DNA from 3 places in the Streptomyces sp. NPDC052773 genome. Region 3 is predicted to be linked to each of the others. Evidence: riboswitches for the same ligand, from Rfam matches in the RefSeq annotation. Region 3 holds a riboswitch; each other region holds the start of a gene.
The links. A riboswitch is a leader RNA that binds a small molecule or an ion and turns the genes downstream of it on or off. The one in region 3 is predicted to bind thiamine pyrophosphate.

Region 1 (4,508 bases), on a different contig from region 3:
CGACGCGATAACGGCCGTCGAGCAGCTGCCCGACCAGAGGGTCCTGAAGGGTCGTGTCCACGCAGGTGAGTCTACGAGCCGCCACCGACACCGCCCGCCGCCTCAGGGGCCCCGGGGGCGGACTGCAGCAGAGCTGTGACCGTCCCCGGGGCCGTGCTGCTCAGCGCGGCCGGGCGGGCGCGAAGGCGGGCTCTCAGAACGCCGGGCGCTCCGGGTCGAGGTCGGCCCGGCCCTCCGTAGGGGAGGACGCCTCCGCGAAATGGCGGCGGGGGATACGGCCCGCGCGGTGGGCCAGCCGGCCCGCCTCGACCGCGTGCCGCATGGCCTCCGCCATCAGCACCGGCTGCTGGGCGCGGGTGACCGCCGAGGCGAGCATCACACCGGCGCAGCCCAGCTCCATGGCGAGCGCGGCGTCGGACGCCGTCCCGGCGCCCGCGTCCAGGATCACCGGTACGCGCGCGTGCTCGACGATCAGCTGGAAATTGTGCGGATTGCGGATGCCGAGCCCGGAGCCGATGGGGGAGCCGAGCGGCATGATCGCCGCGCAGCCCACGTCCTCCAGCCTGCGCGCCAGCACCGGGTCGTCGTTGGTGTACGGCAGCACGGTGAAGCCGTCGTCGACCAGTGTCTCCGCGGCCTCCAGCAGCTCGATCGGGTCCGGCAGCAGGGTGCGCTCGTCGGCGATGACCTCCAGCTTGATCAGGTCCGTGCCCAGCGCCTCCCGCGCCAGCCGCGCGGTGAGCACCGCCTCGCCGGCGGTGAAGCAGCCCGCGGTGTTCGGCAGCACCCGGATGCCCAGCTTGTCCAGCACGGACAGCACCGAGCCGTGCACGTCGGGGTTCACCCGCCGCATCGCGACCGTCGTCAGCTCGGTCCCGGACGCCACCAGGGCACGCTCCAGGACCTCCAGGCTGGGCGCGCCGCCGGTGCCCATGATCAGCCGGGACGTGAAGGTCGTACCACCGAGGACGAAGGGGTCGTCGGCCATGGGTCAGCCTCCTTGGACGGCGGTGAGGACTTCGACGCGGTCTCCGTCGGAGAGCGCGGTCGTCGCCCACTGTCCGCGCGGGACGACGGTTTCGTTGAGGGCGGCGGCCACGCCGGAGGGCGCCGCGGTGAGCGAGCGGACGACGGCGTCGAGCGCCGTGCCGGGCGCGACCTCGCGGGCCTCGCCGTTGACCGAGATGTTCATGCGGACTGCTCCGTGAGTGCGGGGTGCGAGGCATCGGGCCGCGTGAGCGCGGGCTGCTCCGCGGTCCCGGAGGTGAAACGCTTCGGCGTGAACGGGCGGGCCTCCTCGGGCAGTTCGCCGGTGGCCAGGGCGTGCGCCAGCGCGTCGCCGGTCACCGGGGTCAGCAGCACCCCGTTGCGGTAGTGGCCGGTGGCCAGCAGCAGCCCGTCCAGGTCGGTCGGGCCGAGCAGCGGCGCGTTGTCGGGGGAGCCGGGGCGCAGTCCCGCGCGGGTCTCCGTCAGCGGCAGCTCGGTGATGCCCGGCACCAGCTCGTGGGCGTCGCGCAGCAGCTCGTAGACGCCGCCCGCGGTCACGGTGGTGTCCCAGCCCAGCTCCTCGCTGGTCGCGCCGACCACCAGCTCGCCGTTCTCGCGCGGCACCAGGTAGACATGGCTGCCGCGGACCACGGCCCGCACGGTCCGGCTCAGGAACGGCGCGTACCGCGCGGGCACGGTCAGCCGCACCACCTGCCCCTTCACCGGCCGCACCGGCGGCACCACGGTGTCCGGGACGCCCGCCAGGCGCCCGCTGAGACTGCCGGCGGCGAGCACCACCTGCCCGGCGGCCAGCGCGGTGCCGTCCTCGGTGACCACGCCCGTGGCACGGTCCCGTACGACGGTGAGCCGCTCCGCGCGCACGCGGTGGAACACCACCCCGGAGCGCTCGCAGGCGGCGACCAGGGCGGCCGCGAGCCGCCGCGGGTCGATCTGGTGGTCGCCGTCGACCCGCAGGCCCCCGCGCACGCCGGGCGCGAGCATCGGCTCCAGGCGCCGGCACTCGCGCCCCGACAGCCACTCGGACTCGAGCCCCGACTCCCGTTGCAGGGTGTGCAGTTCGCGCAGGTGGGCGCGGTCGTCGGCGTCCAGGGCGACGGCGAGCGTGCCGCACCGGCGGTAGCCGAGGTCGTGCCCGGTGAGGTCGGTCAGCTCGGCCGCGAACTCCGGGTAGCGGCGCGCCGAGGCCAGGTTCAGGCCGAGCAGGGTCTCCTCGCCGTAGTGCAGTTCGGTGACGGCGGCGAGCATCCCGGCCGCCACCTGGGCGGCCCCGCCGCCCGGTTCGGGGTCCAGCACCGCCGTGGCGAATCCGCGCTGCGCGGCCCGCCAGGCCGTGACCAGACCGATGATCCCGCCCCCGACGACCAGAACGTCGGGGGCCGCTTCGGACGTGACGTCGGAGACGACGTCGGATGTGTCGGACGTACGCGACATGGGCGTCCAGCCCCTCCCTTCGCCGGCATGACCCGGATCAGGTTCGTACGGTCGGAGGCCGCCAGCCTCCCTCTCAGCCCGGTGCGTCCGGGCTCCCGCGAGTGCTTTACGTTGGCCACCCTAGCCCGACGCCGTATGTCTCAGTAAGGGAGCCTCCGCCCGTGGCCCGCCCGCCCCACCGATCCCTCGACGGTCTCGTCCTCGCTCCCGTCGCCGACCAGGCCCCCGGCCAGGTGGGCACCCGCACCCGGTTCCGCTACCACGAGCGGGACGGCGAGATCTGGGCCGACTACGAGGGCGGCGACATCGCGCGCGGGTATCTCGTCGGTACCCGGCGGGGCGACCGGCTGGACTTCCGGTACGTCCAGCTCAAGCACGACGGGACGACGTCCTGCGGGCACTGCGTGTCCCGGGTCGTGGAGCTGCCCGACGGGCGGGTGCGGCTGGAGGAGACCTGGGAGTGGGAGTCCCAGGAGGGCAGCGGGACCAGCGTTGTGGAGCAGGTCACGGCGCACGAGCGGTGACTGACGGAACGTCAGGTGTCTATGGTGACGTCTATGGTGATCAGGTGAGCGAGCAGACGCAGGAACGGGGCACGCGGGACCGGGAGGCGTCCGCACCGCGGCGGGTGGTCGTGGCGGGCGCCGGCATGGCCGGTGTGCAGACCGCGGTCGCCCTGCGGGAGCAGGGTTTCACCGGCACGGTGACGCTGATCGGCGCGGAGCCCCACCAGCCGTACGACCGGCCGCCGCTGTCCAAGGCCGTCCTGCTCGGCACGGCCGAGGGCTCCGCCTTCGACGTCGACTTCGAGGCGCTCGGCATCGAACTCCACCTCGGGCGCGAGGTGACGGGGGCGCGCCCCGCCGATCACGAGCTGGACACCGAGGCCGGGCCCGTGCCGTACGACGTGCTCGTCGTCGCCACGGGTGCCGAACCGATCCGGCTGCCGGGCGCCGAAGGGGTGCCGGGCGTGCATCTGCTGCGCACCCTGGACGACGCCGAACGGCTGCGGCCGGTGCTCGGCCGGCAGCACGACATCGTGGTCGTCGGCGCGGGCTGGATCGGCGCGGAGTTCGCCACGGCCGCGCGGGAGGCGGGCTGCGCGGTGACGGTCGTGGAGGCCGCGGACCGTCCCCTCGCGGGCGCGCTGCCCGCCGAGGTCGCGGCCCCGATGGCGGCCTGGTACGCCGACGCCGGCGCCGAACTGCGCACCCGCGCGCGTGTGGCGCGCGTCGAGCCCGGCGCGGTGGTCCTCGACGACGGGACACGGCTGCCCGCCGGGGCCGTCGTCGTCGGTATCGGCGCCCGCCCCGCCACCGCCTGGCTGACGGGCTCCGGCATCGAGCTGGGGGCCCAGGGGGAGGTCGTGGCGGACGCCCATCTGCGCACCTCCGCGCCGGACGTCTACGCCGTCGGCGACTGCGCGTCCTTCCCGTCCGCGCGGTACGGCGAGCGCCTGCTGGTCCACCACTGGGACAACGCCCTCCAAGGCCCCCGCACGGTCGCCGCGAACATCATCGGCGCCGCCACGGGCGAGGCCCCGGCGGTCTACGACCCGGTCCCGTACTTCTGGTCCGAGCAGTTCGGCCGCTTCGTCCAGTACGCCGGGCACCACGCGTCCGCCGACACCGTGCTGTGGCGCGGCGACCCCTCCGGCCCCGCCTGGACGGTCTGCTGGCTGCGCGAGCGGCGCCTGGTCGCGCTGCTGGCGGTCGGCCGTCCCCGCGACCTCGCCCAGGGCCGCCGCCTGATCGAGTCGGGCACGCCGATGCACCCGGAGCTGCTCACGGACCCGTCCCGGCCGCTGAAGTCGGCGACGGCGTAGAGCGGGGCGGCGGCGCGCGGGCGTGGTCCGAGGCGGTGGCGGGTCTGGTCCGAGGCGGTTGGCGGGCGTGGTCCGAGGCGGTTGGCGGGCGTGGTCCGAGGCGGTTGGCGGGCGTGGTCCGAGGCGGTTGGCGGGCGTGGTCCGAGAGGCGGTTGGCGGCGTGGTCCGAGGTGCCTGGCGGGCGTGGTCCGAGGTGCCTGGCGGGCCTCGTCCGAAGCGGTCGGTGGGCGCCGTCCGAAGCGGT
Region 2 (4,508 bases), on a different contig from region 3:
AGTACCGCAGCCCGGGCGCGTCGAGGGAGCGCTGCACCAGCACCGCCAGCGGCAGCACCAGCAGCAGGGCGATCGTGACGAGGACCCCGGCCACCAGCGCCCACTGCCCGGCCCCGCGCGGCCGGCGCGCGGTCACCGCCGCGTCGACCAGCCGCAGCGCGGTCTCCCGGCGCCGTACCGTCCAGGCGTGCACGGCGAGGATCGCGCCGACCGCCGCGAACTGGACGAGGGTGAGCACCGCGGCCGTGGACAGGTCGAAGATCTCGGACGTCTGCCGGTAGATCTCCACTTCGAGGGTGGAGAACTCGGGCCCGCCGAGGATCTGCACCACGCCGAAGGAGGTGAAGGTGAACAGGAACACCATCAGCGCGGCGGCGGCCACGGCGGGCGCGAGCGCCGGGAGCGTGACCGTCCGCCAGGCGGTGAACGGGGACGCGCCGAGCATCCGCGCGGCCTCCTCCTGCCGCGGGTCGAGCTGCGCCCACAGCCCGCCGACCGTGCGGACGACGACCGCGTAGTTGAAGAAGACGTGCGCGAGCAGGATCGCCCACACGGTGGTGTCCAGCCGTACGCCCCATAGCTCGTCCAGCAGTCCGCCGCGCCCGAGCAGCGCCAGGAACGCCGTACCGGCCACGACCGTGGGCAGCACGAACGGCACGGTCACCACCGCGCGCAGCAACTGCTTGCCGGGGAAGTCGAGGCGGGCGAAGACATACGCGGCGGGCAGCGCGAGCAGCAGGGTGAGCGCGGTGGAGGCGAGCGCCTGCCAGGTGGTGAACCACAGGACGTGCCGGACGGCGGGGTCGGCGGGCACCTCCGCGAGCCGCCCGAGCTGCCAGGACCCGTCGACGACGAGGCCGCGGGCGACGATCGCGGCGACGGGCCAGGCGAAGAATGCGGCGAAGAACGCGACGGGCAGGGCCATGAGCCCGAGCCGCGCCGCCGCGCTCTTCGCGCCGCCCTCGCGGGGGGTTACTTCAGTACGAGCGAGGTCCACGACTTGACCCAGTCGTCACGGTTGTCGGCGATCTTCGCCGGGTCCATGGTCTCGGGGTCCTCGGCCTGCGGGCCGTACTTCACGAACTCCTCGGGCACCTGGGCGCCCTCCCGCACCGGGTAGACGAACATGTTCAGCGGCATGTCGTCCTGGAACTCCTTGCCGATCAGGAAGTCCAGGAGCGCCTTGCCGCCCTCGGGGTTCCCGGCGTTGCTCAGCAGCCCCGCGTACTCGACCTGCCGGAAGCAGGTGCCCTCGGCGACCCCGGTCGGGGCGGTCTTCGGCTTCGGGTCGGCGTAGATGACCTCGGCGGGCGGCGAGGAGGCGTACGACACGACGAGCGGCCGGTCGGCCTTGGCCTTCTTCCCGCCGGCGGAGCCGGAGAACTCCTCGTTGTACGCCTGCTCCCAGCCGTCGACGACCTTCACGCCGTTGGCCTTCAGCTTCTTCCAGTAGTCCTGCCAGCCTCCCCCACTCTCGGCTTCGCTCGAGCGGGAGGTGCCCCCATCGCCGTACTTCGCGGCGGTGCCGAGCAGGAAGCCGAGGCCCGGCGAGGAGGTGGCGGGGTTCTCGGTGACCAGCAGGTTCTTGTACTGCGGCTTGACCAGGTCGTCGAAGGAGTCCGGCGGGGTCAGCTTCTTCTCGGCGAAGTACGCCTTGTCGTAGTTGACGCAGATGTCGCCGGTGTCGACGGGCGTGACCCGGTGCTTCGCCTCGTCGGCGCGGTACTCGGGCAGGATCCGGTCGGAGCCCTTCGGCTCGTACGGCTGGAAGAGGCCGTTGTCGAGGGCGCGGGAGAGCAGGGTGTTGTCGACGCCGAAGAAGACGTCGCCCTGCGGGTTGTCCTTGGTCAGGATCGCCTTGTTGACGGCCTGCCCGGCGTCGCCGTCCTCCAGCACCTTGACCTTGTAGCCGGACTTCTTCTCGAAGGCGGCGAGGACGTCCTTCGAGACGGCCCACGAGTTGTGGCTGACCAGCGTGACGGTCTTGGATCCGGAACCGCCGCCGGACGCCTGGTCGCCGTCGGACGACCCGCACGCGGACAGCGTGACCAGGCCGAGCCCGACGGCCATGATCGTGGCCTTCTTGGTGATGCTCACTGGATTCCTCCTGGAGTGACCAGGAAGAGACGCGGCCCTGCCCGGGACCTCCGGGGAAAATCCGGGGGCTCCCGGGCAGGGCGCAACAGCTCGAGTGATGACCGATCTCCCTACCCAGAATGACCTGGGCCAGGTTCGGAGGGTCTGCGGCCGGGTGCCGCACTCTCAGCGCTGTGGCGCTCCCCTGTCGGAATATGCAGATGTACTTACGCCCGTCAGACTACCGTTCGGTGGCGGCGAGCTGACCACACGCCCCGTCGATCTCCTGACCACGGGTGTCCCGGATCGTCACCGGCACACCATGCGCGGCGATGGCCTCCACGAACGCCTTCTCGTCCTCGGGCCGAGAGGCGGTCCACTTCGACCCGGGCGTCGGGTTCAGCGGGATGAGGTTGACGTGCACGGGCCTGCCCTTGAGCAGCCGGCCCAGCCGGTCGCCCCGCCAGGCCTGGTCGTTGATGTCCCGGATCAGCGCGTACTCGATGGACAGCCGGCGCCCCGACTTCTCCGCGTACTCGAACCCGGCGTCCAGCACCTCGCGCACCTTCCACCGGGTGTTCACCGGGACCAGGGTGTCGCGCAGCTCGTCGTCGGGCGCGTGCAGCGAGATCGCGAGGCGGCACTTGAAGCCCTCGTCGGCGAACCGGTGGATGGCGGGGACGAGGCCCACCGTCGACACGGTGATGCCGCGCTGCGACAGCCCCAGCCCGTCGGGGGCGGGGTCGGTGAGGGCGCGGATGGCGCCGACGACCCGCTTGTAGTTGGCGAGCGGCTCGCCCATCCCCATGAAGACGATGTTCGACAGCCGCGCGGGCCCGCCGGGCACCTCGCCGTCGCGCAGCGCGCGCATGCCGTCCACGATCTGGTGCACGATCTCGGCGGTCGACAGGTTCCGGTCGAGCCCCGCCTGCCCGGTGGCGCAGAAGGGGCAGTTCATCCCGCACCCGGCCTGCGAGCTGATGCACATGGTCACCCGGTCCGGGTAACGCATCAGCACCGACTCCACCAGCGTGCCGTCGAACAGCCGCCACAGTGTCTTGCGCGTCGCGCCCTCGTCCGTCGACAGATGCCGTACGACGGTCATCAGCTCCGGGAACAGCGACTCGCGCAGCTTCTCGCGCGAACCGGCCGGGATGTCGGTCCACTGCTCCGGGTCGTGCGCGTACCGCGCGAAGTAGTGCTGCGAGAGCTGCTTGGCACGGAACGGCTTCTCACCGATCTCCGCGACGGCGGCCTTGCGCTCCGCGGGCGAGAGATCGGCAAGATGCCGCGGCGGCGTCTTGGCTCCGCGCGGGGCGACGAAAGTGAGTTCTCCGGGCTTGGGCATGGTGGTACCAGTGTCGCAGATCCACATGGGTGACCCGGGCCGCCCGTCTCGGCCGCCACCTTTCACCGAGCGGACCCAGGGGTGTGGGAAAGCCCCCGCCCGAGGGCGGGGGCTTCGCGCTGCCGGAGGGTGGTCGGTCAGCCGCTGCCAACGAAGACCACGAGGAGCAGCCACACCACCGGGGCGGTGGGCAGCAGGGAGTCGAGGCGGTCCATGATGCCGCCGTGTCCGGGCAGCAGCGTGCCCATGTCCTTGATGCCCAGGTCCCGCTTGATCATGGACTCGCCGAGGTCGCCCAGGGTAGCGCTCGCCGCGACCGCGAGGCCGAGCAGCAGGCCCTGCCACCAACTGCCGCCGTCCACCAGGAACTGCATGCACAGCGCGCCCACGGCCATCGCGAACGTGACCGCGCCGAGCAGGCCCTCGCGGGTCTTGCCGGGGCTGATCCGCGGGGCCAGCTTGTGCTTGCCGAACCGCCAGCCGACGGCGTACGCCCCGGTGTCGCTGACCACGGTCAGCAGCAGGAACGTCAGCACCCGCCAGGGCCCGTCCTCGGCCGTGAGCATCATCGCGACGAACGTGGCCAGGAACGGGACGTAGAACGCGGCGAAGACGCCGGCCGTGACGTCCTTGAGGTAGCCCTCCGGTGGTTCCGTCATCCGCCAGACCAGCACCGCGAGCGCGGTGAGCGCCATCGCCACCCAGGCGCCCTCGGCGCCGCGGACGTATCCGGCGACGACCATGGCCGCGCCGCCGATGGCGAGCGGCACCAGCGGCACGCGGATGCCCTTGCGCTCGTCCAGCCGCTTGGTCAGCTCCCACAGCCCGACCACCACGGCGACCGCAATCACCCCGACGAACACGGCCTTGTAGACGAACAGCGACGCGACGATCACCGCGCCCAGTCCGACGCCGACCCCTATCGCGGCACCGAGGTCCCGGCCCGCGCTCTTCTTCTGCGGGGCGGGGGCCGGCTGCGGGGCGTCGTGCATGGGCTCCGGATTCCGCGGCGCTCCGGTGGAGGTCGCCGACGTGCTCTCGTCTCGGAACAGAGGGCCGCTCAGCCGAGCGGCCCTCCGGTCGT
Region 3 (4,508 bases):
GCTGCCGGTCTGCATGGCTCCGCTGCCGGGCGGCGCCGTCGTCAGCGCTTGCGGCGTCGTCCCCGGCCACCACTCCGCGGCGGCAGCGGTGTCCCGGCGCCGGCCGGCGCCGGTTCCGCCGCCGGGCGGTCCGCCGAGACCACGAGTGCGGCGAGGGCCGTGGTGACCGGCACCGACGCCACCAAGCCGATCGAGCCCACCAGGGTGCGCACGATCTCCTCCGCGACCAGTTCGCTGTTGGCGACCGTGCCCACGCTGCTCTGCGCGATCGAGAAGAGCAGCAGGAGCGGCAGCGCGGCGCCCGCGTAGGCGAGGACGAGGGTGTTGACGACGGAGGCGATGTGGTCGCGGCCGATCCGGATGGCCGCGCGGTACAGGCCGCGCCAGCCCATCGTCGGATTGGCGTCGTGCAGCTCCCAGACCGCCGAGGTCTGGGTGACCGTCACATCGTCCAGGACACCCAGGGAACCGATGATGACGCCGGCGAGCAGCAGACCGCTCATGTCGATCGACGGGTACAGCCCGTGGATCAGACCGGTGTTGTCGTCGGTGTCGCCGGTGAGCGCGGCCCAGCCGATGAACAGCGAGCCGAGGACGCCGATCAGCAGCAGCGAGATCAGCGTGCCGAGCACCGCCACCGATGTCCGGGCCGACAGTCCGTGACACAGGTAGAGGGCGGTCAGCATGATGGCGCTCGACCCGATCACCGCCACGAGCAGCGGGTTCGAGCCCTGCAGGATGGCCGGCAGGATGAAGAAGTTCAGCACGAGGAAGCTGATGGCCAGCGCGATCAGCGCCATGACGCCCCGCATCCGCCCGACAGCCACGACGGCGAGCGCGAAGAGGCCGGCGAGCAGGCCCATCGGCAGCCTGCGGTTCACGTCGGTGACCGAGTACTGGAGGTCCCTGGGGGCGGAGGGCTCGTAGGCGACGATCACCTTCTGGCCCTGCTCCAGCTGCCGTGACTGGTCCGGCTGGACGATCTCGTTGAAGGTACGGCCCTTGTCCTTGCCGGTGTCGACGCGGATGGTCGCCTTCTTGCAGGTGCCGTCGGCCTGCTGCTGGGCGGAGGAGCCCTCGGCGGTGGACGTGTCGCCGGTCGGGGGCGGGGCCGAGGCGTTGACCGAGCCGCAGTCCACCTTCTCGATCCTGGTGACCGTGGCGTGCTGGGTCTGCCGGTCGAAGCCGACCCCGGTCCGCTCGTGCGGCGGGGCGCCGCCGGGCCACAGCACGGCCAGCCCCACCACCACGGCCGCGGCGAACGGGATGAGCACCGCGCTGATCAGCTTGCGCAGATGCTGGGAGACGGGCGCGGCGGGGCCGTGAGTGTGCGAGTGCCCGTGGCCGCCATGCCCGCCACTGGGGCCAGAGCCGTCACCGGAGCCGGCGCCGCCACCATGCCCGTGGCCGTGGCCGCCACCGGAGCCACCGTGCCCGTGGCCGGGCTCACCACCTTGCCCGTGCCCGCGCCCGTGCGACCGTCCGTGCCGCGAACCCGGCCCGCGCCCAGCGTCGTTACCGGCTCCGCCACCATCACCGGCTCCGGGACCGTCTCCGTATCCACCCCCGGATCCATCCCCGAAGCCGCCTCCGAAACTGCCGCGGAAGCCGCCTCCGGAATCACCTCCGGGGCCGCTTCCGGGACCGGCGCCACGCGGGGGCTCGGGCGGTGGGAACGGGGGATGCTGCGTCGTGGTCACCGACCGATCATCGCAAGAACGAACGGGGCCCCCTGTTCACCGCGCCCGAATTGACGCTAGCGTGGAGCCACCTTTGTACACGCGGGAGCTCGGAGCACCGGGCTGAGAGGGCGCTGACCTCCGTCCCAGCGATGTTTCACATGAAACATCACCGACCACGAGTGATGTTTCACACGAGACGTCGGCAGACGGATACCGCTGCGTCGACCGCCGAACCTGTTACCGGGTAATGCCGGCGTAGGGAGTAGGTCTCATGACCATCAAGGACGCGCGCACGCCTGCCTCCACGCAGAACGCCTCCGTCGCGACGGAGACGTCGACCGACGGGGAGGCCGGGAAGTCCATCGGCTGGCACAAGGCGTACGTCGAGGGCACCCGCCCCGACCTGCGAGTGCCGGTCCGCCAGGTGCACCTCACCAACGGGCGGTCGGTCACGTTGTACGACACATCCGGCCCGTACACCGATCCGCACGTCGAAACCGACGTCCGCAGGGGGCTGCCACCGCTGCGGGAAAACTGGATCATCGCCCGCGGCGACACCGAGGAGTACGCGGGCCGTCCCGTCCGTCCCGAGGACGACGGAATCAAGCACACCTCGCCGCGTGGCGGCCTGCGCAACCTCGACGCGGTCTTCCCCGGACGACCGCGCCAGCCGCGCCGGGGCCGTGGCGGTCAGGCGGTGACGCAGCTGGCGTATGCGCGCCGCGGCGAGATCACACCGGAGATGGAGTTCGTGGCCATCCGGGAGAACGTTTCTCCCGAGGTGGTGCGCGAGGAGATCGCGGCGGGCCGAGCCGTGCTGCCGGCCAACGTCAACCACCCGGAGATCGAGCCGATGATCATCGGCAAGCGGTTCCTGGTGAAGGTCAACGCCAACATCGGCAACTCCGCGGTGACGTCCTCCATCGAGGAGGAGGTCGAGAAGATGACCTGGGCGACCCGCTGGGGCGCCGACACGGTCATGGACCTGTCCACGGGCCGCAACATCCACACCACCCGTGAGTGGGTGCTGCGCAACTCCCCCGTCCCCATCGGCACCGTGCCGCTCTACCAGGCCCTGGAGAAGGTCGACGGCAAGGCCGAGGAACTGACCTGGGAGATCTACAAGGACACGGTCATCGAGCAGGCCGAGCAGGGCGTGGACTACATGACGGTCCACGCGGGCGTGCGCCTGGCGTACGTCCCGCTCACCGCGAACCGCAAGACCGGCATCGTCTCCCGCGGCGGCTCGATCATGGCGGCGTGGTGCCTGGCGCACCACAAGGAGTCGTTCCTCTACGAGAACTTCGAGGAGCTCTGCGAGATCCTCGCCGCCTACGACGTCACCTACTCGCTCGGTGACGGCCTGCGGCCCGGGTCGATCGCGGACGCCAACGACGAGGCGCAGTTCGCCGAGTTGAAGACGCTCGGGGAACTCAACCGGATCGCGAAGCGTTTCAACGTGCAGACGATGATCGAGGGCCCCGGTCACGTCCCGATGCACAAGATCAAGGAGAACATCGACCTTCAGCAGGAGATCTGTGATGAAGCTCCGTTCTATACGCTCGGCCCGCTGACGACGGACATCGCGCCGGCGTACGACCACATCACCTCCGGCATCGGTGCCGCGATGATCGCCTGGTGGGGCACGGCCATGCTCTGCTATGTCACGCCCAAGGAGCACCTGGGGCTGCCCAACCGTGACGACGTCAAGACCGGCGTCATCACCTACAAGATCGCTGCCCACGCGGCCGACCTCGCCAAGGGCCACCCCGGTGCGCAGGAGTGGGACGACGCGCTGTCCGACGCGCGCTTCGAGTTCCGCTGGGAGGACCAGTTCAACCTGGCCCTCGACCCCGACACGGCTCGTGAGTTCCACGACGAGACCCTGCCGGCCGAGCCCGCCAAGACGGCGCACTTCTGCTCGATGTGCGGGCCGAAGTTCTGCTCGATGAAGATCTCCCAGGACATCCGCCGTGAACACGGCGGCAGCCAGGCGGAGATCGAGCAGGGCATGGCCCAGAAGTCGAAGGAGTTCGCCGCGGCGGGCAACCGGGTGTATCTGCCGATCGCGGACTGACCGGGCCGACCGGACGGCCCGGACCGACCGGACCGACCCGGCCCCGGCGGCACGGACTGACCGGACGGATGGTCCGCCGGCAGGGCAGGGCACCGTCTCCGGCTTGCGCTCCCCCGTCCACGTGGGGGCGCGCAAGCCGGCGGTCACTCCGGATGGTGATCCGGGCCGCCGAAGTCCGGACTCGTGTAGTCCGGGCTGGAGAAGCGGGGCCGGTGCCCGGCGGACCGGCCGTCGCCGGGGCTGGTGAAGCCGGGGCGGTCGTAGCCGAGGTGCGGCATGCGGCCGGTCGGGGCCGGACGGGCGGTGTGGTGCAGTGCGGCGGTGCCGGGTTCGGCGAGGGCTTCGCGGAGGAACGGCACGATGCCGCGTTCGAGCAGGGCCTCGCGCCAGGCCTCTCTGGCCTGCACCAGTTCGCTGTTCTCCTCGCCGTAGGGGCCGGGCTCCGGCGTGGGCCGGTTGCGCAGCGCGGTGAGCAGCAGACCGACCGCGGCGACGAGGATCGCCACCGCTGTCACGGCACCGAACACCCAGCCGGTGGTGAGCATGGTCCGGGCGAACGCCTGGTCGGGGTCGAGCATCTTCAGGATGTAGCCGACGAGCAGGAAGATCGCCGCGGCGGTTCCGGCCAGGACGGGGGCGAGGACGGCGATCACGGCGACGGCTCCCGCGCCGACGGTCTCGGCGGCCTCTCCCATGGTGGTGGCGAGCCCCATCGCGCTCGGCCCCGGTTCCGAGGAGTCGGACGCGGG

Region 1: another riboswitch for thiamine pyrophosphate. It lies ahead of thiO (glycine oxidase ThiO); the one in region 3 lies ahead of thiC (phosphomethylpyrimidine synthase ThiC).
Region 2: another riboswitch for thiamine pyrophosphate. It lies ahead of ACIG0D_RS21140 (thiamine ABC transporter substrate binding subunit); the one in region 3 lies ahead of thiC (phosphomethylpyrimidine synthase ThiC).

What each region holds. Positions count from the first base shown of each region.
Region 1 is NZ_JBITZX010000020.1:54,563-59,070, forward strand. Features, by position in the region: gene pknB (Stk1 family PASTA domain-containing Ser/Thr kinase) at 1-61, opposite strand, end outside; gene ACIG0D_RS32195 (thiazole synthase) at 194-988, opposite strand; gene thiS (sulfur carrier protein ThiS) at 992-1,192, opposite strand; gene thiO (glycine oxidase ThiO) at 1,189-2,439, opposite strand; TPP riboswitch at 2,437-2,548, opposite strand; gene ACIG0D_RS32210 (hypothetical protein) at 2,601-2,963, shown strand; gene ACIG0D_RS32215 (NAD(P)/FAD-dependent oxidoreductase) at 3,008-4,264, shown strand.
Region 2 is NZ_JBITZX010000009.1:123,025-127,532, forward strand. Features, by position in the region: gene ACIG0D_RS21135 (ABC transporter permease) at 1-925, opposite strand, end outside; gene ACIG0D_RS21140 (thiamine ABC transporter substrate binding subunit) at 973-2,097, opposite strand; TPP riboswitch at 2,187-2,293, opposite strand; gene rlmN (23S rRNA (adenine(2503)-C(2))-methyltransferase RlmN) at 2,318-3,424, opposite strand; gene ACIG0D_RS21150 (phosphatidate cytidylyltransferase) at 3,562-4,508, opposite strand, start outside.
Region 3 is NZ_JBITZX010000007.1:159,266-163,773, reverse strand. Features, by position in the region: gene ACIG0D_RS18055 (YibE/F family protein) at 42-1,700, opposite strand; TPP riboswitch at 1,772-1,961, shown strand; gene thiC (phosphomethylpyrimidine synthase ThiC) at 1,954-3,759, shown strand; gene ACIG0D_RS18045 (hypothetical protein) at 3,903-4,508, opposite strand, start outside.